3 regions of the Mediterraneibacter sp. HA8405 genome follow, and region 1 is predicted to be linked to each of the others. Evidence: predicted binding sites of a transcription regulator. Region 1 holds the regulator's gene; each other region holds the start of a gene.
The links. Region 1 encodes Rex, which represses fermentation and respiration genes when NADH is low (regulators of the CRP and FNR family bind a similar motif). Its sites were predicted from a motif close to ATTGTTAANTANTTAACAAT; they were not measured.
Positions count from the first base shown of each region.

Region 2: adhE (bifunctional acetaldehyde-CoA/alcohol dehydrogenase) is a predicted target of Rex. The motif match lies at 4,063-4,082, and genes of this name have one in related genera.
Region 3: pckA (phosphoenolpyruvate carboxykinase (ATP)) is a predicted target of Rex. The motif match lies at 4,879-4,898, and genes of this name have one in related genera.

Region 1 is NZ_CM148758.1:1,896,465-1,904,757, reverse strand. Features, by position in the region: gene alr (alanine racemase) at 1-825, opposite strand, end outside; gene AC0QUU_RS08895 (NAD(P)H-hydrate dehydratase) at 822-2,321, opposite strand; gene AC0QUU_RS08890 (redox-sensing transcriptional repressor Rex) at 2,390-3,034, opposite strand; gene abc-f (ribosomal protection-like ABC-F family protein) at 3,198-5,162, shown strand; gene AC0QUU_RS08880 (NADP-dependent isocitrate dehydrogenase) at 5,640-6,836, opposite strand; gene AC0QUU_RS08875 (GntR family transcriptional regulator) at 6,851-7,516, opposite strand; gene AC0QUU_RS08870 (phosphoglycerate dehydrogenase) at 7,776-8,293, opposite strand, start outside.
Region 2 is NZ_CM148758.1:898,114-906,406, forward strand. Features, by position in the region: gene AC0QUU_RS04175 (hypothetical protein) at 146-358, shown strand; gene rpsM (30S ribosomal protein S13) at 395-763, shown strand; gene rpsK (30S ribosomal protein S11) at 788-1,183, shown strand; gene rpsD (30S ribosomal protein S4) at 1,290-1,883, shown strand; gene AC0QUU_RS04195 (DNA-directed RNA polymerase subunit alpha) at 1,942-2,901, shown strand; gene AC0QUU_RS04200 (bL17 family ribosomal protein) at 3,163-3,699, shown strand; gene adhE (bifunctional acetaldehyde-CoA/alcohol dehydrogenase) at 4,145-6,763, shown strand; gene AC0QUU_RS04210 (phosphotransferase) at 7,097-7,852, shown strand; gene AC0QUU_RS04215 (cell wall hydrolase) at 8,249-8,293, opposite strand, start outside.
Region 3 is NZ_CM148758.1:2,622,051-2,630,343, forward strand. Features, by position in the region: gene dprA (DNA-processing protein DprA) at 1-79, opposite strand, end outside; gene AC0QUU_RS12335 (YifB family Mg chelatase-like AAA ATPase) at 148-1,674, opposite strand; gene sigK (RNA polymerase sporulation sigma factor SigK) at 2,023-2,655, shown strand; gene AC0QUU_RS12345 (VOC family protein) at 2,652-3,020, opposite strand; gene pckA (phosphoenolpyruvate carboxykinase (ATP)) at 3,193-4,797, opposite strand; gene AC0QUU_RS12355 (cytidine deaminase) at 5,110-5,547, opposite strand; gene AC0QUU_RS12360 (hypothetical protein) at 5,544-5,891, opposite strand; gene thrC (threonine synthase) at 5,902-7,389, opposite strand; gene AC0QUU_RS12370 (Na+/H+ antiporter NhaC family protein) at 7,532-8,293, opposite strand, start outside.

The DNA.
Region 1 (8,293 bases):
TGGAGCAACAAAGGTTCCTCCATAACTGATGGATGTCCCCGGCTCTACCGTCTTGACAAAAATGACATGGCTGACCAGAGACAGAACCGGTTTCAGATCAACCGCGTCCCGGTTTACTTCCTCTGAAGGATACATGCCGTATGTAGATATGCCTGCCCTGGCCAGATCATGCTTCATATCCGGGAAGTCAATGATACCCGCACTATTGTCGCAGTCATAGTAAGGAATTTCTACATTCCGCTTTTCCATCTGTTCCTTCATCCACATGAATTTTCTGTGCTGCTCATAAGTATATGTCTTATCTCTTTCATCAGCTTTGGCAAAATGGGTGAACATCCCTTCGACCTCTATATTCTCCATTCTGCTGATACGTTCAATTATATCTGCGCTTTCTTCCGTAACCGGAAATCCGATCCTTCCCATACCGGTATCAACCTTGATATGAATATAGGCTTTCTTTCCCGCTCTTTCTGCAGCTTCTGCTATTTTTCCGGCCATCTCTTCCATATATACAGCCGCCCGGATCTCATTTCTGACCATATCATCATACTGATCCGGGAAAACACACCCCAGAACAAGGATCGGTTTTTTTATTCCGTGCTTTCTCAGGACAATGCCTTCATCCAGAGTTGCCACCGCATATCCCCACACATAGTCAAGTTTCTCGAATACTTCCGCGAGAGGTACTGCGCCGTGTCCGTAAGCATCCGTTTTTACCACCGCAATCAGTCTGGCGCCGCCGCCGATTCTGTTTTTCATCTGTTCCATATTATATGCAACTGCATCCAGATCTATCTTTGCGTATACTCTGTTGTACTCTTTCATTTCTGTTCCTCCGCCTTTTTCATACATTTCTGGATTCCCTGAATCAAATCCCGTGCCAGTATACTGTAACTGCCCAGACAGTCTCTGATTTCATCGCCTCCGCAGGCGTGAAGATACACACCCAGGGCCGCGCTTTCAAACGGTGACATACCCTGGGCCAGAAGGCCTGTGATTACTCCCGCGAGCACATCGCCGGAACCCGCTTTCGCCATCCCGCTGTTTCCCGCGAGATTAACAAAAGGATGCCTGCCCTTCTCAGCTACAATTGTCCTGCTGTCCTTCAGCACACATACTGCAGGACAGTTTTCTGTAAATTTTCTGAGAATCTCCATTCTGTTTTCTTTTATTTCTTTTACCGCAGTTCCTGTCAGGCGGGACATTTCCATCATATGAGGAGTCAGAATCAGCGGAGCCGCAATACGGTTCAACAGTTCTCTGTTTCTGCTGAGAAGATTGATACCGTCTGCATCTGCTACACATGGCACCTTTACCTTCTCCATTGTATGAACCAGAAGTTTCTCCGCCTGCCGGTCTGTTCCCAGACCGCATCCGATACATACCACATCTGCCCAGTCAAGAAGTTCATCCAGTTTCTTTTCATCATAACCGGTATAACAGGACAGCACTGCTTCCGGAAGAAGCTGCTGAACAATCACCCGGTTTTCCTCAGGCGTATAGATCTGCACAAGCCCTGCCCCCGCTGTATATGCTGCCCGGGCTGCCAGACAGGAAGCTCCGGCCATTCCGTAACTTCCTGTAATCATCAGGACTTTCCCATAACTGCCCTTATGGGAATCCGGTTTTCTGAGCGGGAGAAGCCGGAACAGATCATCCCGGTCATAAGTGCAGCACACTTCTTTGCTGTCCGAAAAGATTTCCGGATTAATGCCGATAGGCACAGCTACTGTTTCACCGGCATAATTCTTTCCGGGATACAGCTCACAGCCCAGTTTCGTACAGGCCATTCCAACCGTCAGTTCCGCACAGAATGCAGTTCCCAGAACCCGGCCGTCCTGCGCGCACACACCGGAAGGAATATCTACAGCCACCTTGCGTCCGGGAGCATGATTCATTGCCTGGATTATGTCTTTATAAGAACCGCTGATCTCCCGGCTTAAACCTACACCAAAAACAGCGTCGATTATAACAGTATATTCTTCTTCCGGGAATTCCGTGAAAATCCGAAGTCCCATCTTTTCGGCAATCTGCTTTTGTACCCTGCACTCTTCACTCATGGAAGACTCTTTTCCTGCAAAGACGATGTCTGCCTGCCTGCCTTTTTCTGTCAGAATTCTGGCCGCCGCAAAGCCGTCCCCTCCGTTATTTCCGCTGCCGCAGACGATCAGTGCTTTTGACGTATCAATACCTCTTTTTTCCATAGTCTCCACAGTCTTAAGCGCCGCTCTCTCCATGAGCACAAGGGAAGGAACGCCCAGATCTTCGATGGTATGTCTGTCTGCTTCCTTCATCTGTTTTCCGTCTGGGAGATATCTCATTTCACACCCGTCCTTTCTCTTAAGAACCCCGCAGCATGCTGCGGGGTTCTTTCATAAACATCTTTTTTCTATTCTTCAAATCCTTCCATACGCTGACTGACATTATAGGACAGTGTCATAAGACTGTCTGAAAGGTGTACACTCTCTACAATTACATCGTCCGGGAGATCCAGATCTGTATGTGCAAAATTCCAGATTGCCTTGATTCCGTTCTCCACCAGAATGTCAGCAACTTCAACCGCCTTTGACTTCGGAATAGTAAGCGCCGCGATCTCAATATCATTTTCTTTAAGGAAATCTACAAGTTCATCCATCATTCTTACCGGTATCCCTCTGATTGCCACCCCCTCCAACCGGGGATTGACATCAAAAAGACTTTTTAAAACAAACCCGCTCCTCTCAAAAGAAGCATAATTTGCAAGCGCCTGTCCAAGATTTCCCGCTCCGATAATGATAAAATTATGTGTTCTGTCAAGGCCGAGAATCTTGCCGATCTCCGTGTAGAGATACTTTACATTATACCCGTATCCCTGCTGGCCAAAACCGCCAAAATTATTTAAATCCTGTCTGATCTGCGATGCAGTCACCTGCATCTTCTTGCTCAGATCATTGGAAGATATCCTCTCTACGCCCGCCTCCAGCAGATCTCCAAGATACCTGTAGTATCTCGGCAGTCTGGAAATCACTGCGCGGGATATTTTTCTATGTTCCAATGTTCACCGACCTCCATCATTCAAGTACGCTTTTTCGCAATCATTTTTTATTATATAAAATAGTTAATATTATGTCAAACTTTACTTTTCCCGTTTTTCCGTTATAATGGTCATTGGACTGTAATAACTCGATTTATATACAATTTTTACAAGGAGAAAAAACATGATACTGGCATGTCATAATATAGAGAAAGCTTTCGGCGATCAGGTCATTGTTTCCAATGGCTCCTTCCATATTGAAGAGCGTGAAAAAGCTGCTCTTGTAGGGGTGAATGGAGCCGGCAAGACAACAATTCTGAAAATGATTATCGGAAATGAACCGCTGGATTCAGGAGAAGTAATTCTCGCCAAAGGAAAAACCATAGGTTATCTGGCTCAGCACCAGACAATGCAGAAAGGAAGTACCATCTATGAAGAAGTCAAAAGCGCAAAGGCCGATATATTCAGAATGGAACAGCAGCTGCGTTCCATTGAGCAGGAATTAAAAAATCTGTCAGGCGACGCACTGAATGCCAGGCTGGAAACATACAACCGACTTCAGTCTGATTTTGAAGCCAAAAACGGATATGCCTGCGAAAGTGAAATTACAGGTGTTCTAAAAGGCCTGGGATTTTCCGAAGACGCCTTTTCCAAACAGACTGACACGCTTTCCGGCGGACAGAAAACGAGAGTTTCACTCGGTAAGCTGCTTTTGAAAAACCCGGATATCCTGCTTCTTGACGAGCCCACCAACCATCTGGATCTGAACTCCATTGCATGGCTGGAAAATTATCTGATGAATTATCCGGGAGCTGTTCTAATTGTCTCCCATGACCGCTATTTTCTGAACCGGGTCGCCACAAAAGTAATTGAAGTCGAACGCGGACACATTCAGATGTATATGGGAAATTATAAGGCTTATTCAGAAAAAAAGCAGATGCTGCGGGACGCCCGTCTGAAAGAATACCTGAACCAGCAGAGAGAAATCCGGCACCAGCAGGCCGTCATTGATAAACTCCGCTCCTTCAACCGGGAAAAGTCCATACGCCGGGCAGAAAGCCGGGAAAAAATGCTCAGTAAAATGACGCCGGTAGAAAAACCTCTGGAAACTTCCGGAGAAATGTTCTTTTCACTTGAACCCTCCTGCATAAGCGGAAATGATGTACTTTCCGTGGAAAATCTGTCAAAACAGTTTGACGGACAAACTCTTTTTCACGATGTCAGCTTTGATATCAAACGCGGAGAACATGTGGCGGTAATCGGTGATAACGGGACCGGAAAGACCACACTGTTAAAAATACTGAATCAGGTTATTCCTGCAGACAAAGGTTCGTTCACTCTGGGCGCAAAAGTAAATATCGGCTATTACGATCAGGAGCACCATGTACTTCATGACAATAAAACGATATTCCAGGAAATTTCCGACGACTATCCCACTCTTACAAATACGGAAATCCGCAATACCCTGGCAGCTTTTCAGTTCACCGGGGATGATGTTTTTAAGGAAATCTCTTCTCTGAGCGGAGGCGAAAAAGGCCGGGTTTCTCTGGCAAAGCTGATGCTCTCGGAAGCCAACTTTCTCATTCTGGACGAACCTACCAACCATCTGGATATTACATCAAAAGAGATCCTTGAAGAAGCTCTGAACAATTACAGCGGTACTGTACTCTATGTCTCTCACGACAGATACTTTATCAATCAGACCGCTTCCCGTATCCTGGAACTGGTAAACCAGACCTTTGTTAACTATATCGGGAATTATGATTATTATCTTGAAAAGAGAGAAGAACTGACCCGTGCTTATGCAGTTTCCTCCGTTGGCGGCAGAACGGGCTCTGCTCTTTCTCCGGCCGCTTCCTCTGTTGTGTCTGCAGACTCTGACAGCGCCTCCGCTCCGTCCGGTTCAAAACTCAGCTGGCAGGAACAGAAAGAACTGCAGGCAAAGGAAAGGAAAAGAAAAAACGATCTTAAAAAAACCGAAGAAGAAATCAGCCGGCTGGAAGAAAGAAATACCCAGATTGACTATGAACTGACACTGAAAGAAGTATACTCCAGCTCCGTAAAATGCCAGGAACTGGCACAGGAAAAAAGCGAAAACGAAGCCCGGCTGGAAGAACTGTACGAACGCTGGGCAGAGCTTGAAATTTGAATTTATCTGCGGCATGCGATTGAAAAAAGTCCGAAAATGTCAGAATACGAAGTGAGAATAAATCGTCCGTATTCCACCATTTTCTGTTCTTTTCCAATCGGCACTGCCACTGATAATTTCAAATTCAACAAACAAAAACAAAGACAGAACTATTTCGACTACGGCTGACTATTCATCCGATTTCCGCTTTTGAAACAGGAAAATACACCTGCTTTCAAACAGCAGCGCGGAATACAGTCTTGTGTCAGCCGATAAAGTTCTGGCTTCGTTTCTTCTTGTTTGAATTTGGAATTGTGAGTGGGAAAAACGCAGCCGGGAAGTCCGGGTATGGTGATGGAGAGCCGTAAAGCGGCGCCGGCACTTAGAGCGCGTCTTTTGCGCTCTTATGTACCGCTGCGCCGCGTTCCGAGCGAAAGCGTGCTCTCCGGCTCCATACCCGGACTCCCCGGCGGAAGTTATCCTCCTCACAATTCAAATTTACAGTCTCTTTGCGATCGCTTTGATGAATCCTTCGCTGTTTAATACGGTCGGATTTTCTATGGTTGTGATCAGTGCCAGGTCTTTTGTCATCTCTCCTGACTCAATTGTATCGATTGTGGCTTTTTCCAGGCGGTCTGCAAAATCGCACAGTTCCTGAATACCGTCCAGTTCTCCCCGTTTTCTGAGCGCGCCTGTCCATGCGAATATTGTTGCAACGGAATTTGTGGATGTTTCCTCTCCTTTCAGGTGTTTATAATAGTGACGCTGTACTGTTCCGTGGGCTGCTTCATACTCATAATATCCTTCCGGAGAAACAAGGACAGAGGTCATCATTGCGAGAGAACCGAAAGCAGAAGAAACCATATCGCTCATTACATCGCCGTCATAATTCTTGCATGCCCAGATATATCCTCCTTCTGATTTCATTACGCGGGCAACCGCGTCGTCAATCAGAGTATAGAAGTATTCGATTCCTGCAGCTTCAAATTTGTCAGCAAATTCCGCGTCATAAATCTCCTGGAAAATATCTTTAAATGTATGATCATACTTCTTGGAGATTGTGTCTTTTGTCGCGAACCAGAGATCCTGGTGGGTATCCAGGGCATATGTAAAGCAGCTTCTTGCAAAGCTTTCAATGGATTTGTTCAGGTTGTGCATTCCCTGAACGATTCCCGGTCCGTCAAACTCATGAACCAGCTCTTTTGTCTGAGAGCCGTCCTCTGCAGTATAAACAAGCTCCACTTTTCCGGCGCCCGGTATCTTCATCTCCGATCCCTTATATACATCACCATAAGCATGTCTTGCAATTGTGATCGGTTTCTTCCAGTTTTTAACACAGGGCTCAATACCTTTTACTACAATAGGAGCACGGAATACTGTTCCGTCAAGAATAGCACGAATTGTTCCGTTCGGGCTTTTCCACATTTCTTTCAGATCATACTCGTCCATACGTGCGGCATTCGGAGTGATCGTCGCGCATTTTACAGCCACTTTATACTTCTTTGTAGCCATAGCGGAATCAACCGTTACCTGATCGTTTGTTTCATTTCTATGCTCAAGACCGAGATCATAATACTCCGTCTTCAGGTCAATGTACGGTTCAAGAAGATTCTCTTTGATCATTTTCCAGAGAATTCTTGTCATTTCATCTCCATCCATCTCTACAAGAGGTGTTGTCATCTTAATTTTTTCCATTTTGCTGTCTCCTCCTAATTTTCGTTATAGCCCTGTTTTTTCAGATTCTGCATCACATGCATAATATGTTCGTTTGCCAGCTGCTCCGCCATATCCGCGTCACGTTCCCGGATCGCCCGGAGTATCTGGCGATGCTCCCGAATTGACTTTCGGGCTCTTTCCTCGGATACGACAGATGACACGCGGGCCATCTTTACATAATTATGGAAATCCGTCAGAACATGGCTTAAAATTCTGCTTCCGGACGCTTCATAAAGTATCGCATGAAACTGCCCATCCAGAACAGCGACCTGGGATGCATTGAATCCGGACTCTTTTTTTATCTGAAACTCAGATAAAAGAATTGCCTCTTCCAGCTTGTCCAGCTGCTCATCCGTAATATGCTCTGATGCCCATCTGGCACAAAGTCCTTCCAGCATAGAACGCATTGCATAAATATCCCATATATCCTTGCGGGATATACCGGTCACATAAGCTCCACGGTTCGGTATGATTGTTACCAGCCCCTCAAGCTCCAGCTGACGCAGCGCCTCTCTCACCGGAGTCCGGCTTACGCCCAGCTCTTTCCCCAGAGTGTTTTCTCTGAGTTCATCATGTTCCTTGTATCTGCCGTTTAGAATATCTTCCCGGATTTTCTGGAAAACACGGCTTCCAAGAGAATAATCCTGATGTTCTTCCATCTGATGCCCTCCCGCCGCAAAAGCATATAGCTCTGATACACATGTATAAATGCATTAACAAAACTACGTCTGTATAATTGTATACATTTATACACTTTTTGTCAATACAACCTTCCACGGGAGTTTTCTCGAAGCTTTCCGCCTGCCGTATCACACCGGACGAAAAACTTTATTATACTGCACTTCTGCTGCATGTTCCCGTGAATCAATCAAAAATATACCTGCCGGTCTGGTTCTCCTTACCGACAGGTATCCTTTTTTAAAGAATTCTAACCCGAAGCACGCCGTCCACTTCAGAAATTTTATTTTCCACTTCAGCCGGTACAGCTGCGTCAACGTCAATCATTGTATAAGCATATTCATTACGGCTTTTATTTGTCATCAGGGAAATATTAATCCCTTCTTCTGCCAGGATTCCCGTAAACTGTCCGAGCATCTTCGGGACATTCCTGTGAAGTACGGTAATTCTTGCGGCACTGCTCTTTTTGCCCATATCGCAGTCCGGATAATTAACGGAATGGTGAATATTTCCATTCTCAAGGAAATCTCTCAGCTCGGATGCCGCCATTTTCGCGCAGTTATCCTCAGATTCTTCCGTAGATGCACCCAGGTGCGGAATAACGATGGACCCTTTAACACCCACAATTTCTTTCGTCGGGAAATCTGTCACATAACAGCGCACTTTTCCGGAAACAAGAGCATCCACAATGTCCTCCTGATTCACAAGAATATCTCTGGCAAAATTGAGAATTACAACGCCTTTCTTCATAAGACCGA
Region 2 (8,293 bases), 1.0 Mb from region 1:
TTTGTGCATTAATTTAGGCGGCTGACAGCGCGACACGCCAGGAGGCGTGTAGGGCTGTTTAATATACAAGTAAGGATACACCGTTTCTGCACGCAGGTACCTGCAGAAGGAGTGTTCTGTGCATTTTCTTCATATCACATTGAGTATGGAAGATGCAGTTGTATATTGCTTAAAATACCCGGCGCTTGCATGGCGGACAGATTCTGATCCGTGCCGGGAAAAGGGCGTGTCTCCAGACATGCCTGGGCTGGGATATCGGGGCGGTAAACCCGGTAGGATGCTGAAAAAACAGGGAGATCTGTATGCATTCACAGCCTCTTTTTGGGACAATAGGAGGTCATACCCGATGAATGTATGACCGAAAACGAGAAAAAAGAAAGTGGAGGAAAGACACATGGCTCGTATTGCAGGTGTAGACTTACCAAGAGACAAACGTGTAGAAATCGGTCTGACTTATATCTATGGAATCGGAAGAACAAGTTCAAACCGTATTCTGGCAGAAGCAGGAGTGAATCCTGACACACGCGTGAGAGATCTTACAAGTGAAGAAGTAAAGAAGATCAGCGCAGTAATTGATGAGACACAGGTAGTTGAAGGTGATCTCAGAAGAGAGATCCAGCTTAACATTAAGAGACTCAAAGAGATTGGATGTTACCGTGGAATCCGTCACAGAAAAGGACTTCCGGTGCGTGGTCAGAAGACAAAGACAAACGCAAGAACATGTAAGGGTCCGAAGAGAACAGTAGCTAATAAGAAGAAATAGAAATAAGAAAGTAGGTTAGTTTAAATGGCAAAGAAAGTTGCAAAAAAAGTAACAAAAAAACGTGTCAAGAAAAACGTTGAACGAGGACAGGCACACATCCAGTCATCTTTTAATAATACAATCGTTACATTAACAGATACACAGGGAAATGCTCTTTCATGGGCAAGTGCAGGCGGCCTGGGATTCAGAGGTTCAAGGAAATCTACTCCGTATGCAGCGCAGATGGCAGCTGAAACAGCAGCAAAGGCAGCATTGGTACATGGTCTGAAGACAGTAGATGTATTTGTAAAAGGACCGGGATCAGGAAGAGAAGCAGCAATCCGTGCTCTTCAGGCATGCGGCATTGATGTAGTAAGCATCAAGGACGTAACTCCGGTTCCGCACAACGGATGCCGTCCGCCGAAGCGCAGAAGAGTCTAATTTCAGGATACAGAGATTTTCAGCATACAACTGTTATTGTACAATGTAAAGAAATCAGGGCGGCGTAAAGTGAAGCCGCGGTGTATATAAATTTAGGAGGATAGACATGGCAGTAAACAGAGTTCCTGTTCTTAAAAGATGCCGTTCATTAGGCATGGATCCGATTTATCTCGGAATCAGTAAAAAATCTAACAGACAGTTAAAGAGATCAAACAGAAAGATGAGTGAGTACGGCCTTCAGCTTCGCGAGAAGCAGAAAGCAAAATTCATCTATGGCGTTCTTGAGAAACCGTTCAGAAATTACTATGCAAAGGCAAAACAGATGGAAGGTATGACAGGTGAGAACCTGATGAGACTTCTGGAGTCCAGACTGGACAATGTAATGTTCCGCATGGGATTCGCAAGAACAAGAAAAGAGGCAAGACAGATCGTTGATCATAAGCATGTACTTGTAAACGGCAAACAGGTAAACATTCCGTCTTACCTTGTAAAAGCCGGAGATACAATTGAGATCAAAGAAAACAAGAAAGGCTCACAGAGATACAAAGAGATTCTTGAAGTTACAGCAGGAAACATGGTTCCGGAGTGGCTGGATGTTGATTCCGAGAATCTCAAGGGTACAGTAAAAGAACTTCCGAACAGAGAAGCAATCGACGTACCGGTAGATGAGATGTTAATCGTCGAGTTATATTCAAAGTAATATCGGCTGTAACTTAGTATCCCCTCAACATATTAAACCCATAAGGAGGGTCTGTGTAGTGTTTGATTTTAATAAGCCTAATATTGAAATTACAGATGTTTCAGATGATAAGAAGTATGGAAGATTTGTCGTAGAACCCCTTGAGAGAGGGTATGGAACTACACTGGGCAATTCCCTGAGAAGAATTATGCTTTCTTCTCTTCCGGGAACAGCCATCAGTTCTGTAAAGATTGATGGAGTTCTGCATGAATTCAGTTCCATCCCGGGCGTAAAAGAAGATGTGACGGAGATTATCATGAACCTGAAGTCTCTGGCGATCAAAAACACATCTGAGTCAGATGAAGTGAAGACTGCGTATATCGAATTTGAGGGAGAAGGTGTTGTAACAGGTGCCGATATCCAGGTTGATTCCGATATCGAGATTGTAAATCCAGAGCAGGTTATCGCTACGCTCAGCGGCGGAAGCGACAGCAAGCTCTACATGGAACTTACCATTTCAAATGGCAGAGGCTATGTAAGCGCAGACAAAAACAAGACGGAAGATATGCCGATCGGCGTGATTCCGATTGACTCCATCTATACTCCGGTTGAGCGTGTTAATCTTACTGTGGAAAATACACGTGTAGGCCAGATTACGGATTATGACAAGCTTACACTGGATGTATGGACGAAAGGAACTATGCAGCCGGATGAGGCTGTCAGTCTTGCAGCAAAAGTACTCAGTGAACATCTGAAACTCTTTATTGATCTGTCAGAAGTTGCTCAGGCAGCGGAAGTTATGATCGAAAAAGAGGATGACGAGAAAGAAAAAGTTCTGGAGATGAGTATTGACGAGCTGGAACTTTCCGTTCGCTCTTACAACTGCCTCAAACGTGCCGGAATTAATACAGTCGAAGAGCTTACAAACAAGACTCCGGAGGATATGATGAAGGTTCGTAACCTGGGACGTAAATCTCTGGAGGAAGTGCTTGCTAAGCTGAAAGAACTGAATCTAGAACTAAATCAGGGCGATGAGTGATAGCGAGGAGTCCTGATGCTGATTCTTGAGCCGCAGGGTCAAGAAGATACAACTTAATCCAGGGCGACGAATAATAAGGCGGAGTCCTGATGCCTCTTCCTGAATAATGAACAGGAAGATGGAATTAGATACAGGGCGGCGAGTTAAGCCCTGCATGGGAAATGTCATGTCCCGCCGGTAAGTCCGAAGGGGGCGGCGGGAGCATTTGATTAGTAAGCCCGAAGATGCATAACCAGATGTAAATAATGGAGGAAATTTAAAATGGCAAAGTATAGAAAACTCGGTAGAACTTCCGGTCAGAGAAAAGCTCTGATCAGAAATCAGGTAACAGCGCTTCTGAACAACGGAAAAATCGTTACAACAGAGGCGAAGGCAAAAGAGATCCGCAAAGTTGCTGAGGGTCTGATTGCACTGGCTGTAAAAGAAAAAGATAATTACGATGAAGTAACAGTTACAGCGAAAGTTCCGCGCAAGGACAAAGACGGCAAGAGAGTAAAAGAAGTTGTAGACGGTAAGAAAGTTACAGTTTACGACGAGGTTGAGAAGAAGATCAAAAAGGATCAGCCGAGCAGACTTCACGCAAGACGTGAGATGCTGAAAGTTCTCTGCCCGGTTAAGGAAGTTCCGGCAAAAGCAGCAGGGAAGAAAGCGAACACAAAGAATGTGAACATGGTAGAAAAACTGTTTACAGAGATCGCGCCGAAGTATGAGAACCGCAATGGTGGTTACACAAGAATCATCAAGATCGGTCAGCGTAAAGGCGATGCTGCCATGGAAGTTCTGATTGAGCTTGTATAATTAAATAAAATAATTTATTTACCGTCAGGTAAAAAAGCGTTGAATCTGTACTGGCAGTCCGCAGTAGTACAGATTTAGCGCTTTATTTTTGCGCTGAAATAGAACGGATTTTTGTTACACATCAGCTTTATTAAATAATTCACCTTGTGATTTCTATATCAAAGTGTTATTCTGATGCTAAGATAATCGTTTTTTAAAGAGATAAAAGATCAGCAGGAATTTAGTAATGATATTCATCATTGTTGTATCTGATCAGTCCGGAAAAGAGAAAAAAGCCCAGAAAAAGGAAAGGAGGGAAGTGTTTTTGTTATAAATGCACAAATGATGTTAAAAAAATAACGTTAAAATATTAACAAATGTCGGGTTGACAAATATTTAACAAAGGAACTATACTTATTCCAGTGATTAAAAACAGGTTGATTCAATTACAGGAGGAATTATCAAAATGGCAAAGAAAGAAAAGACAGTAGTGCCGGAGATCGTCGACAGCGTTGAGGCGCTGGAGGCGAAGATGAAAGCAATGCGCGAAGCGCAGAAGATTTTTGCTACATTTACACAGGAGCAGGTGGACAAAATCTTTTTTGAGGCTGCTATGGCAGCAAACAAACAGCGTATCCCCCTGGCTAAAATGGCTGTGGAAGAGACGCAGAGAGGCGTAATGGAGGATAAGGTAATCAAAAACCATTACGCTGCAGAGTATATTTACAACGCATACAAAGATACAAAAACATGCGGCGTGATCGAGGAAGACACAGCCTATGGAATTAAAAAAGTTGCAGAGCCGATCGGACTTGTCGCGGCCGTTATTCCGACCACAAACCCGACTTCTACGGCGATTTTTAAGACGCTGATCTGTCTGAAGACAAGAAATGCTATTATTATCAGTCCTCATCCCAGCGCAAAGGCATGCACCATCGCGGCGGCAAAAGTTGTGCTTGACGCGGCAGTAAAAGCAGGAGCGCCGGAAGGAATTATCGGATGGATCGACACACCGTCTCTGGAACTGACCAATACAGTTATGAGAGAGTCAGACATTATCCTTGCAACCGGAGGACCGGGAATGGTGAAAGCAGCATATTCATCAGGAAAACCGGCATTGGGCGTAGGCGCCGGAAATACACCGGTTATCATTGACGATACAGCGGATATCAGACTGGCAGTAAACTCGATCATTCATTCCAAGACATTTGACAATGGTATGATCTGTGCGTCTGAGCAGTCGGTAACTGTACTGGACAGTGTATATGACGAAGTGAAAAAAGAGTTTGCCTACCGCGGATGCTATTTCCTGAAACCGGGCGAGGAACTGGATAAGGTACGTAAGACGATTATTATAAACGGCGCTCTCAACAGCAGGATCCCCGGCAAATCAGCGTATGAGATTGCGAAGCTGGCAGGCGTTGACGTGCCGGAGAACACAAAGATTCTGATCGGTGAAGTAGAGTCTGTGGATATCTCAGAAGAATTTGCTCATGAAAAATTATCTCCTGTACTTGCTATGTATAGAGCGAAGACTTTTGATGAGGCCATTGCAAAAGCAGAGCAGCTTGTTGCCGACGGAGGATACGGTCATACATCTTCCCTTTTCATCAATCCTGCCGAGAAAGAGAAGATTGCAAAGCATGCGGCGGCTATGAAGACATGCCGTGTTCTGATCAACACTCCGTCTTCCCACGGCGGTATCGGCGACCTTTACAATTTCAAACTTGCCCCGTCTCTTACCCTTGGATGTGGTTCATGGGGCGGAAACTCCGTATCAGAAAACGTTGGGGTAAAACATCTTCTGAATATCAAGACAGTTGCCGAGAGGAGAGAGAATATGCTGTGGTTCAGAACACCAGAAAAAGTATACTTTAAGAAAGGCTGCACACCGGTTGCTCTTGCAGAGCTCGGAAATGTAATGCACAAGAAGAAAGCCTTCATTGTAACAGATACATTCCTTTACAAAAACGGATACGCAGAGCCGATCGAAAAGAAACTGGACGAAATGGGCATTCAGCATACCTGCTTCTACGATGTGGCGCCGGATCCTACACTGCAGTGCGCTAAGGAAGGCGTAAAACAGATGGCATCCTTTGAGCCGGATACAATTATCGCCCTGGGCGGCGGCTCCGCCATGGACGCGGCAAAGATTATGTGGCTGATGTATGAGCATCCGGAGGCAAACTTCGAAGACATGGCCATGGACTTCATGGATATCCGCAAGAGAGTGTACACATTCCCGAAGATGGGCGGAAAAGCGTACTTTGTAGCAATCCCCACCTCTTCAGGAACAGGTTCTGAAGTGACGCCGTTTGCTATTATTACTGATGCAGAGACTGGCGTAAAATGGCCCATCGCCGATTATGAACTGCTTCCGAACATGGCGATCGTCGATGTGGACAATGCAATGACGGCTCCGAAGGGGCTGACAAGCGCATCAGGTATTGATGTTATGACACATGCTATTGAAGCATATGTATCCATCATGGCAACAGACTTTACAGACGGACTTGCAATGAAAGCCGTTAAGCTTGTATTTGAAAACCTTCCGTCAGCATATGAGAATGGAGCAAACGATCCGAAGGCCCGTGAGGCAATGCACAATGCTTCCTGTATGGCAGGTATGGCATTTGCAAACGCTTTCCTTGGAGTAAACCACTCCATGGCCCATAAACTCGGAGCGTTCCATCACCTGCCCCATGGTGTTGCAAACGCGGTAATTCTGACTGAAGTTATGAGATATAACGCAGCAGAAGTTCCGACAAAGATGGGAACATTCTCTCAGTATCAGTATCCGCATGCTCTGGCAAGATACGCGGAGCTGGGAAGATATGCAGGATGCACAGGCAGTACAGATGAAGAAGTATTTGAGAATTTCCTTGCAAAACTGGAAGATCTGAAAGAAAAGATCGGCATCAAAAAGACGATTAAGGATTATGGCATTGACGAAAAATACTTCCTTGAAACTCTGGATGAAATGAGTGAGCAGGCATTTAATGACCAGTGTACAGCTGCGAACCCGAGATATCCTCTGATTAAGGAAATCAAGGAAATCTATCTGAAATGCTACTACGGCAAATAAAACAAAAAGTTCCTCCCGGACAGCCGCGTCTCTGAGCGCTGAAAGATAAAATTAAGAACTGTCGGAAAAGTAAAACGCAGTCTGCGCATTACCTTTCCGACAGTTTTTTTGAGGAAAAGGAACGGATAAGACTGTAGAAGTTTGTTGAATTTCAATATTGACAAAAAAATAACGATATTTTTCAATATAAAAAGATAGTTAAAAAATATACAAAATTACTCTTGGAGGCTTACATTTCAGATTTCTATATTATATAATGAGACTATCTGAAAATAATACGGTTTTCGGCAGAGCGGCCGAATCCGGTTACAAAGAAAAAGGAGGTCCTTATCTATGAAACTGGAAGAAAAAAATATTATTGTAAAACGTCCATATAAGACAGTTTACAGATGCGATGACAGTATCGTAAAAGTATTTGTTGAAACTCATCCGAAGTCCGATGTGTTTAATGAAGCATTGATTACGGCCCGTATTGAAGAGACCGGACTGGATATACCGAAAGTAAAAGAAGTTGTACAGATTGACGGAAAATGGGCGATTTCAATCGAGTATAAGGACGGAAAAACCCTGGAGGAGATGATGAACTCAGATAAGAAGAATATGGAAAAATATATGGAGGATTTCGTGGATCTTCAACTGGAGGTGCACAGCAAGACATCACCCCTTCTGAAAGGCATGAAAGATAAGATGAGCCGTCAGATTAACGGCCTGAAAGAGCTGGATGCTACAATGCGTTATGAGCTTCTGACCCGGCTGGAGAGTATGCCGAAGCACAATAAAGTCTGCCACGGCGATTTTAATCCCAGTAATGTTATCGTAGGAAAGAACGGGAAGATGACAGTTGTGGACTGGGCACATGCCACACAGGGCAACGCAAGCGCCGATGCGGCTATGACATATCTGCTCTTTGCGCTCAAAGACCAGGATACGGCAGACCTGTATCTGAAGTTATTCTGCAAAAAAAGTGATACCGCAAAGCAGTACGTGCAGCAGTGGCTGCCGATTGTGGCTGCGACACAGTTGTCCAAGAATAATGAGCTGCATAAAGATTTCCTTATGAAATGGATTGATGTAATCGATTACCAATAAAACTTCGGATTTGTCGGAGAGCTGTGAGTGGAGAGGCGTCCGAAAACACCTGGATACCAGGAGATTGGATAATCGGATCTGGAAATGAGGGATGTGTGCTTTTGGTGACTTTGGAGCAGATATTAGAAAAACCAAAAACCTGGCGGCAGGCGTTAAAATTTACAGCAGAATTGTCTGAGCGAATGCGAGTTTTCTGCTGTAAATTTTGCTCTTAGCCTGTCGTCAGGTTTTTTAGTTTTTCTTTATCTGCGGAACGGAAACAAAAGCACACATCCCTCATTTCCAAAAGTCGCATCTAATCGGCGGTATCCCCCTCTTCTGAATCCGTCTGCTAAAAACTTTTTTCCTTCCGAATTCTGCGTTTTTCTCCGGAAATTCCCTTTGACAAATCCGAATCTACCAGCTGCGGAAGAATACGTTATCTCCGATGATGACACCGTC
Region 3 (8,293 bases), 730 kb from region 1:
TCTTCATGCGCTCTCTGAGTAAATATTTCTTTTTCGAAGGAATTTCCTGAATTCCCGCAAACCAGTATTCATATTCCATTTCCTCATCTGTCAGTAAAATTCTCTCCGGGACTGTATTTCTGGATACGTTTATCCGTTTCACTTCTGTCACCTCCCCCAGTATTTTCTGTCCACTGTTCTATATCCGAGCGCTTCTTTTAAATGAACTGCTTTAATCTGTTCTTCTCCTTCAAGATCTGCAATTGTCCGTGCTGTCCTGATAATTTTATGATATGCTCTGGCAGTAAGTTTCATTGCAGAAAACGCCTGTTCCATCAGCTTTTGCTCTTTCTGACCAAGTCTGCAATAGCTTTTTATATCATTTATATCCAGCATCGCATTTGTTCTTATACCCGTCCCCCGGTATCGTTCTTTCTGTCGATCCCTTGCCAGATATACCCGTTTTCTGATTTCTGCAGAAGATTCCGTCTTCTGCTGTCCTGTCAGATCCCTGTAACTGACTCTCGGAGCCTCTGTACACAGATCTATCCTGTCAAGGAAAGGCATACTCACCTTTCCCAGATAAGCACGAATCTGTGCCTGCGTACACTTACACCGCTCCATATCCGGATAACACCCGCACGGGCAGGGATTCATTGCAGCAACCAGTATAAAGTTTGCCGGAAACTGATATTTTCCATATGTTCTTGATATTTCTATTCTTCTGCTCTCCAGAGGCTGGCGAAGCAGCTCCAGGATCTCCTTCCGGTATTCTGTCAGTTCGTCCAGAAAAAGTACACCTCCATGAGCCAGACTGATCTCACCCGGACGGGGCACAGCGCCTCCTCCGATCAGTGCTGCTCTTGTAACCGTATGATGTACCTCCCGGTAAGGCCGCTGCATAATCATAGGAGAATCCGACCTCAGCATGTCCATCACACTATAGATCTTCGTAATCTCCAGACTTTCCTCACGTTCCAGAGGCGGAAGAATTCCGGCGATTGCTCTGGCTGTCATTGATTTTCCGCTTCCCGGCGGACCGATAAGCAATAGATTATGACCGCCTGCCACAGCAATCTCAGCCGCCCGTTTTACTGTTTCCTGCCCCTGTATATCTCCAAAATCCACCTCCGGCCGCTGTTCTTTAAATGTACTTTCTGACGCGGCAGGCAATATCTTTTTTCTTCCGTTTAAAAACTCTACCGCTTCTCTCAAATCCGTTACACCTATAATTTCCACATTATGAATCAGTGCTCCCTCCGCTGCATTTTCCCGGGGAACAATACAGCAGCGTACCCCTCTCCTGCCTGCTTCCATAACAATAGGTAAAACACCTGGTACTTTTCTCACCTTCCCGTCCAGGCCCAGCTCTCCTACCAGTAGACAATCCCTGGTCCTTCCGGGATTCACAATTCCCAGGGAAATTAAAATAGACACCGCTATAGGGAGATCAAAAGATGCCCCTCTCTTCCGAAGAGCTGCCGGGGAAAGATTAATCACAGTTCTTTTCGGCGGATAATCAAAGCCTGCATTTCGGATAGCAGTCCGTACCCGCTCTCCCGCCTCCTTTACCTCTGATGAAAGATAGCCTACCATATGAAAAACCGGAAGGCCGTTAGACACGTCTGCCTCCACATGGACAAACTCTGCCGACAGTCCCTCGATAGCTGCAGACAACACTGTACTGAAGCTCATTGTCCACTCCTTTCCATGAGCTTCCTGTCATTCTTTAAACACCACAATGATTCTCAGTAACCTTTTCTGTATATCTGTCCGGACGCGAAATAACCAGTCGTACAGACAAAATAGCACGGCATCTGAAAATTTTGGCTGAATCAGCCGGAAATGATTGCCAGGGCAGAACGCCCCGGAAATGTAAAACCATCATATACCTGACATGCTTTTTCTGTCAACCTTTTCTTTCTTCATTTCACTTATTTTCTGAGTAAAGAACCCATGCGGCCAGTCCCTACCGGACGTTGGAAAAGCACAATTTCCGGTATTCTGTCATACATTATATCAAATGCGCTAAGAGGTGCCGTCTTGAAATCATTTCCCGCTCCGCTATCTCCCTCGGAAGAAAAATACTATATCCAGAAATATACAGAAGGAGACCTCGAGGCAAAACATATCCTGATTGAACGCAATCTGCGTCTTGTCGCGCATGTGATAAAAAAATATCAGAACCTGGAAGAAGATCCGGAAGATCTGATTTCGATAGGTACAATCGGCCTGATTAAAGCAGTTGTCACCTTTAATCCCGACAAAGGCAACAGACTTGCCGCATATGCATCCCGCTGTGTGGAGAATGAAATCCTGATGTATCTGCGTTCAAAGAAGAAAACCGGCAAAGAAATTTCCCTCTATGAACCAATCGGTACTGACCGGGAGGGAAATGAAATCAGACTGTACGATATAATAGAAACCGAAGAAGACGATATCCCGGATAAAATCCATCTCAAAGAAAATATTCAAATACTTTATGAAAAAGTGGAAAACGAGCTTTCTTCCCGGGAAAAGCTCGTTTTAAAAATGCGGTATGGTCTTTATAACGGAGAAGAATACACACAGCGGGAAATTGCCAGACAACTTGGAATTTCCCGCTCTTACGTCTCCCGGATTGAAAAAAGCGCGGTAGAAAAGCTGAGAGAACACTTTACCAAAGAGCCGCATTAATTGTGCAGAGGCGTACCTACTTCAATAAGATTTCCGTCCGGATCATAAAAGCGTATCACTTTCTGTCCCCACGAATGCTGCATCAGCCGGTTTACATACTGAACCGGCTCCGGGTACGCATCCAGTTTCTCCGTAAAGCCCTCAATATCTGTCTCTTCAAAATACAACTCCGACGCATTGTTCCGCAAAATAACATCAGCGCCCACAACCTCTTTCCAGATATTCTCATCCTGGAGAACCAGACCTTCTGTCAGAATCGCCTTACCGTCATTGTCCAGTATCACATCCAGACCGAAAAGTTCCTTGTAAAATGCTTTCGATTTTTCCATATCTTTCACAGTAATAAGTACGTTTTTTAATCTCATGTTTCTCTTCCTCAAATAAAGCACTGTCTGTAATCTTTCTTTTAATATCACATAGTTTCAATATATATTATAATATCAGACAATTTCAATTTGCAAAGTCCTTATGCCAAAAACCCGCCGCACTCTTCTCACAGTGCGGCGGGTTTTCAACTCCGTCATTTCAATCTGAAATTTACTCCTGCGGGCCTGCTGCAACAAGCGCTTTTCCAAGTTCGTTGCTCTCATATTTCTTGAAGTTCTTAACGAATCTTGCAGCAAGATCTTTTGCTTTTGTCTCCCATTCGGAAGCGTCAGCATATGTGTCGCGGGGATCAAGGATAGCCGGATCAACTCCCGGAAGCTCTGTCGGAACTTCGAAGTTGAAGTGCGGGATTGTCTTTGTCGGCGCATCAAGGATAGCTCCGCTTAAGATTGCATCGATGATACCACGTGTATCTTTGATGGAGATACGTTTTCCGGTTCCGTTCCATCCTGTATTTACAAGGTAAGCTTTCGCTCCGCTCTCTTTCATTCTCTTAACGAGTTCTTCTGCATATTTTGTCGGATGCAGCTCAAGGAATGCCTGTCCGAAGCATGCGGAGAATGTCGGTGTCGGCTCTGTGATACCGCGCTCTGTACCTGCAAGCTTAGCTGTGAAACCTGACAGGAAGTAGTACTCTGTCTGCTCCGGTGTAAGTACAGATACCGGCGGAAGTACTCCGAACGCGTCAGCTGAAAGGAAGATTACATCTTTTGCCGCCGGAGCTGCAGATACCGGGCGAACAATCTTCTCAATGTGATCGATCGGGTAGGATACACGCGTATTCTCTGTCACGCTCTTGTCTGTAAAGTCGATCTTTCCGTCAGCGTCAAGTGTAACGTTTTCAAGAAGGGCATTTCTCTTAATTGCATTGTAGATGTCCGGCTCAGACTCTTTGTCCAGGTCGATAACTTTTGCATAGCATCCGCCTTCGAAGTTGAATACTCCGTTGTCATCCCAGCCATGCTCGTCATCACCGATCAGAAGTCTCTTCGGATCGGTGGAAAGTGTTGTCTTACCTGTTCCGGAAAGCCCGAAGAAAATTGCTGTGTTCTCGCCGTTCATGTCTGTGTTTGCAGAGCAGTGCATGGAAGCGATGCCTTTAAGCGGCAGGTAGTAATTCATCATAGAGAACATACCTTTCTTCATTTCTCCGCCGTACCATGTGTTCGCGATCACCTGCTCGCGGCTTGTAATATTGAACATAACCGCTGTCTCAGATCTGAGTCCCAGTTCCTTGTAATTCTCAACTTTTGCTTTAGAAGCGTTGTATACTACGAAATCAGGCTCAAAGTTCTCCAGCTCTTCAGCAGTCGGACGGATAAACATATTTGTTACAAAGTGAGCCTGCCATGCAACTTCCACGATAAAACGAATTGCCATACGTGTATCTTTGTTTGCTCCGCAGAACGCATCTACAACGAAAAGTCTCTTGTTGGAGAGTGTCTTAATTGCAAGGTCTTTTACTGAATCCCATGCTTCCTGAGTTGCCGGATGGTTGTCATTCGGATACTCATCGGATGTCCACCAAACTGTGTCTTTGGAATTTTCATCCATAACGATATATTTGTCTTTCGGGGAACGTCCTGTGTAGATACCGGTCATAACGTTAACTGCGCCGAGTTCGCTTACCTGACCTTTGTCATACCCTTCCAGATTCGGGTTTGTCTCTTCCTCGAATAACATCTCATAGGAAGGATTGTGAACGATTTCCGTAGTTCCTGTAATGCCATACTGAGTCAAATCAATATTTGCCATACCTCTTCTACCTCTCTCTTTCTAAAATGTATCATGGAAATTTATGCCGCAATCTCCAATATGCCCTCATTATACAGAATAACTGACAAAAAATCAACAAAAATTTTTCCATTACTTGAAAGTTGTAAATATTTCACATTCATTTATGCCGGGCTACTCCTTCTAAAATGCGGGATGAACAAGGGAAAAATGCAGGATTCTTTCTTGAATCCTGCATTTTTATTAATTTTAACTATTGATTTTATATATTTTTACACTATCAGAGGATGTTTTATGCAATTTGCTTGTTAATTGCTTCACATTCCACATCTGTCAAAACATTTCCGGAAGAAGCTGCCCGAGTGTAAAAACGCGGTACTCATCCGTTGCTTTCGCGCATATAACCTGAAATGTGTCCGGCGAACAGAACTCTGCCATCACCTGCCGGCATACACCACAGGGATAACACCACACCGGTTCTGCTTCTCCGCCCACTATGGCAATCGCAGTAAATATCCGTTTTCCTTCGGATACTGCTTTAAAAAACGCAGTCCGCTCCGCGCAGTTAGTCGGACCATAAGCCCGGTTTTCTATATTACACCCGGTATATATTTCACCACTTTCACAGAGAAGCGCCGCGCCTACGCGAAACTTCGAATATGGACTGTAGGAATTCTCCCTGGCGTGAAACGCAGCCTCAATAAGTTTATCCCACTCTCCCGCTTCATCCAGAACCGGAGCAGCTGTTTTACAGCAATTAAGCTTTTTCAAAAATATTTCCTCCGCATTTTTGATGTGTATATCGCAAACACAATGAGCACTACAATAAACAACATACTTGCAGCTGTATCCGCCAAAGGCATGCTGTATACATAACAGTGCACAAAGTCCACTACTCCGTAAACTGTACATGAAAGAGAAAAGAGCAGCAGAATCGGCGCCGATTTCTGAAGAAACTCCTCTCTCACCTCCGGTTTCGCCTTCTCATACTCCTGCCCCATAAGCATGGAGAGATTCGGCATTCCGCCTTTCTTCAATACAGTGAATCCATGAAGGCCGTACAGCCCGCATGCGAGTACAACAATACTTATAATTCCCCATATACTACTATCCATAGTCTGCTCCTTACACTCCGAGAATCTCTTTCACGGTTTCTTTCATCTGATCCGCATCGCATTCTTTCCTGTGACGAATATCTGCGTTCCTGATCTCTTCGATAGCTTTCGGAATCTCCGTATTTGAGATCCGGCTCAGTTCATCAACCAGTTCAAACTCATCTGTGTCGGCATATTTATTATCAATTGCCGTCATAACGCTGTGAATAAATTTGTATGGACTGGCAGTGGATGCCACCAGATATTTCCTGCCGTCACTGTGATCCGCACGATAGCGCGCGCAAACACTTGCCGCCACAGCCGTGTGTGTATCCATCACATATCCTGTACGCTCATACGTTGTACGGATGGTTTCTGCCGTTTCCTTTTCTGTTGCAAATCCTCCTGCAAAATCCGCCAGCCTCTCCCGCATTTCCGGTGTAATTTCATAAGCCCCTGTCTCCTTAAGCCGGGTCATCAGCCGGGAATTTTTCTCTGAATCCTGTCCTGCGATAGTATAAATCAGTCTCTCCAGATTACTGGAAATCAGAATATCCATGGAGGGAGATGATGTCAGGATGAACTCACGATTCTTATCATATACACCTGTCTGAAAGAAATCGAACAGTACTTTGTTCTCATTGGATGCACAAATCAGCTTCCCGACCGGCACACCCATCTGCTTCGCATAGTATGCGGCAAGAATATTGCCAAAGTTGCCCGTAGGAACTGTTATATTGATTTCTTCACCGGAACTGATTTCTCCGTTTTCCAGAAGTTTTGCATATGCATAAACATAATACACAACCTGAGGAACCAGACGGCCGATATTGATTGAGTTGGCGGACGAAAACTGATACCCCGCATCTGCCAGTTCCTTTTCCAGCTCTTTATCTTCAAAAATTGCTTTTACACCACTCTGGGCGTTATCAAAATTCCCGTGGATTGCAACAACAGATGTATTATCGCCTTTCTGAGTCACCATCTGCAGCTCCTGCACACGGCTTACGCCTCCCTTGGGATAAAACACGATAATCTTCGTCCCCGGCACGTCTGCAAATCCCGCCAGTGCAGCTTTCCCCGTATCTCCTGAAGTCGCTGTAAGAATCACGATCTCATTAGTCACATGATTTTTCCTTGCTGCTGTTGTCAGCAGATGAGGCAGAATGGAAAGAGCCATATCCTTAAACGCGATCGTCGCGCCGTGGAACAACTCCAGATGGTACGTATCTCCTACTTTTACAAGAGGCGCGATTACTTCCGTATCAAACTTGGAGTCGTAAGCGCTGCTAATACAATGTTTTAATTCTTCCTCTGTAAAATCTGTCAGGAACTGTTTCATTACAGCATATGCTGTCTCCTGATAGGACATAGCCTTCAGCTCATCCATCGTCACATCCAGCTTCGGGATATATTCCGGAACAAACAGGCCGCCGTCATCTGCCAGGCCTTTGAGAATAGCCTCTGAGGCGGTAACCGTCTTATCTGCACTTCTTGTACTCTTATATAGTAGATTCATTCTTTCAACCTCTTTTTTCTTTTTTAAGTCCTTCCGGATATGTACATTTCCGGAAACACCTCTTGTTACTGCCATGAATTATAGCACAGGTAACTGGGCCGTGTCCATAGGCAACGCCGCTTCCCCACATGGCCCGACCGGATCAGTTCCGGGAAATTATAATAGCCGCAATACCGCACACTGCCATCAGCACCGGATAGATCAGATAAGGAATCATATCAAACGGCGTCAGGCCGGTAAGCGTTGCTGCCGAGAGGAGCTGCGCTCCGTACGGGATCAGTCCCTGCCCTACTGACGTAAACATATCCAGAAGCGATGCGGATCTTTTCGGATCCACGCCGAATTCATCACTGATCTCCTTTGCAATAGGCCCTGACATTACGATCGCTACTGTATTATTTGCAGTACACAGGTCTACCAGAAGTGCCAGAGCAGCTATGCCGGCCTGAGCTCCTTTCTTTCCGTGTATCCTGCTCTTGATCAGATTCAGGACAAAATGGATACCTCCATTTGCGCGGACAAGAGATACGATACATGCCACGATAATGGAAATAACCGTAATATCGTACATTGAAACAACACCGTCGCCGACAACAGTAAACATTTCCGACAGAGCGATCGTGCCTGTTCCTACGCCGACAACAAGCGAAAGTACGGTTCCTGCGATCAGCACAACAAATACATTGATCCCAATTAAAGCCCCGATCAAAACCACCAGATACGGTATCACCTGAAGCAGGTTATAATCAGCGCTGGCAATGTCATAACTCATATTTCTTGTTATGAACCAGAAGAAAATAACCGTAATAACAGCTGCCGGCAGTACGATCAGAAAGTTAGCTTTAAACTTGTCTTTCATCTCACACCCCTGTGTCTTAACTGCCGCGATCGTTGTATCTGATAT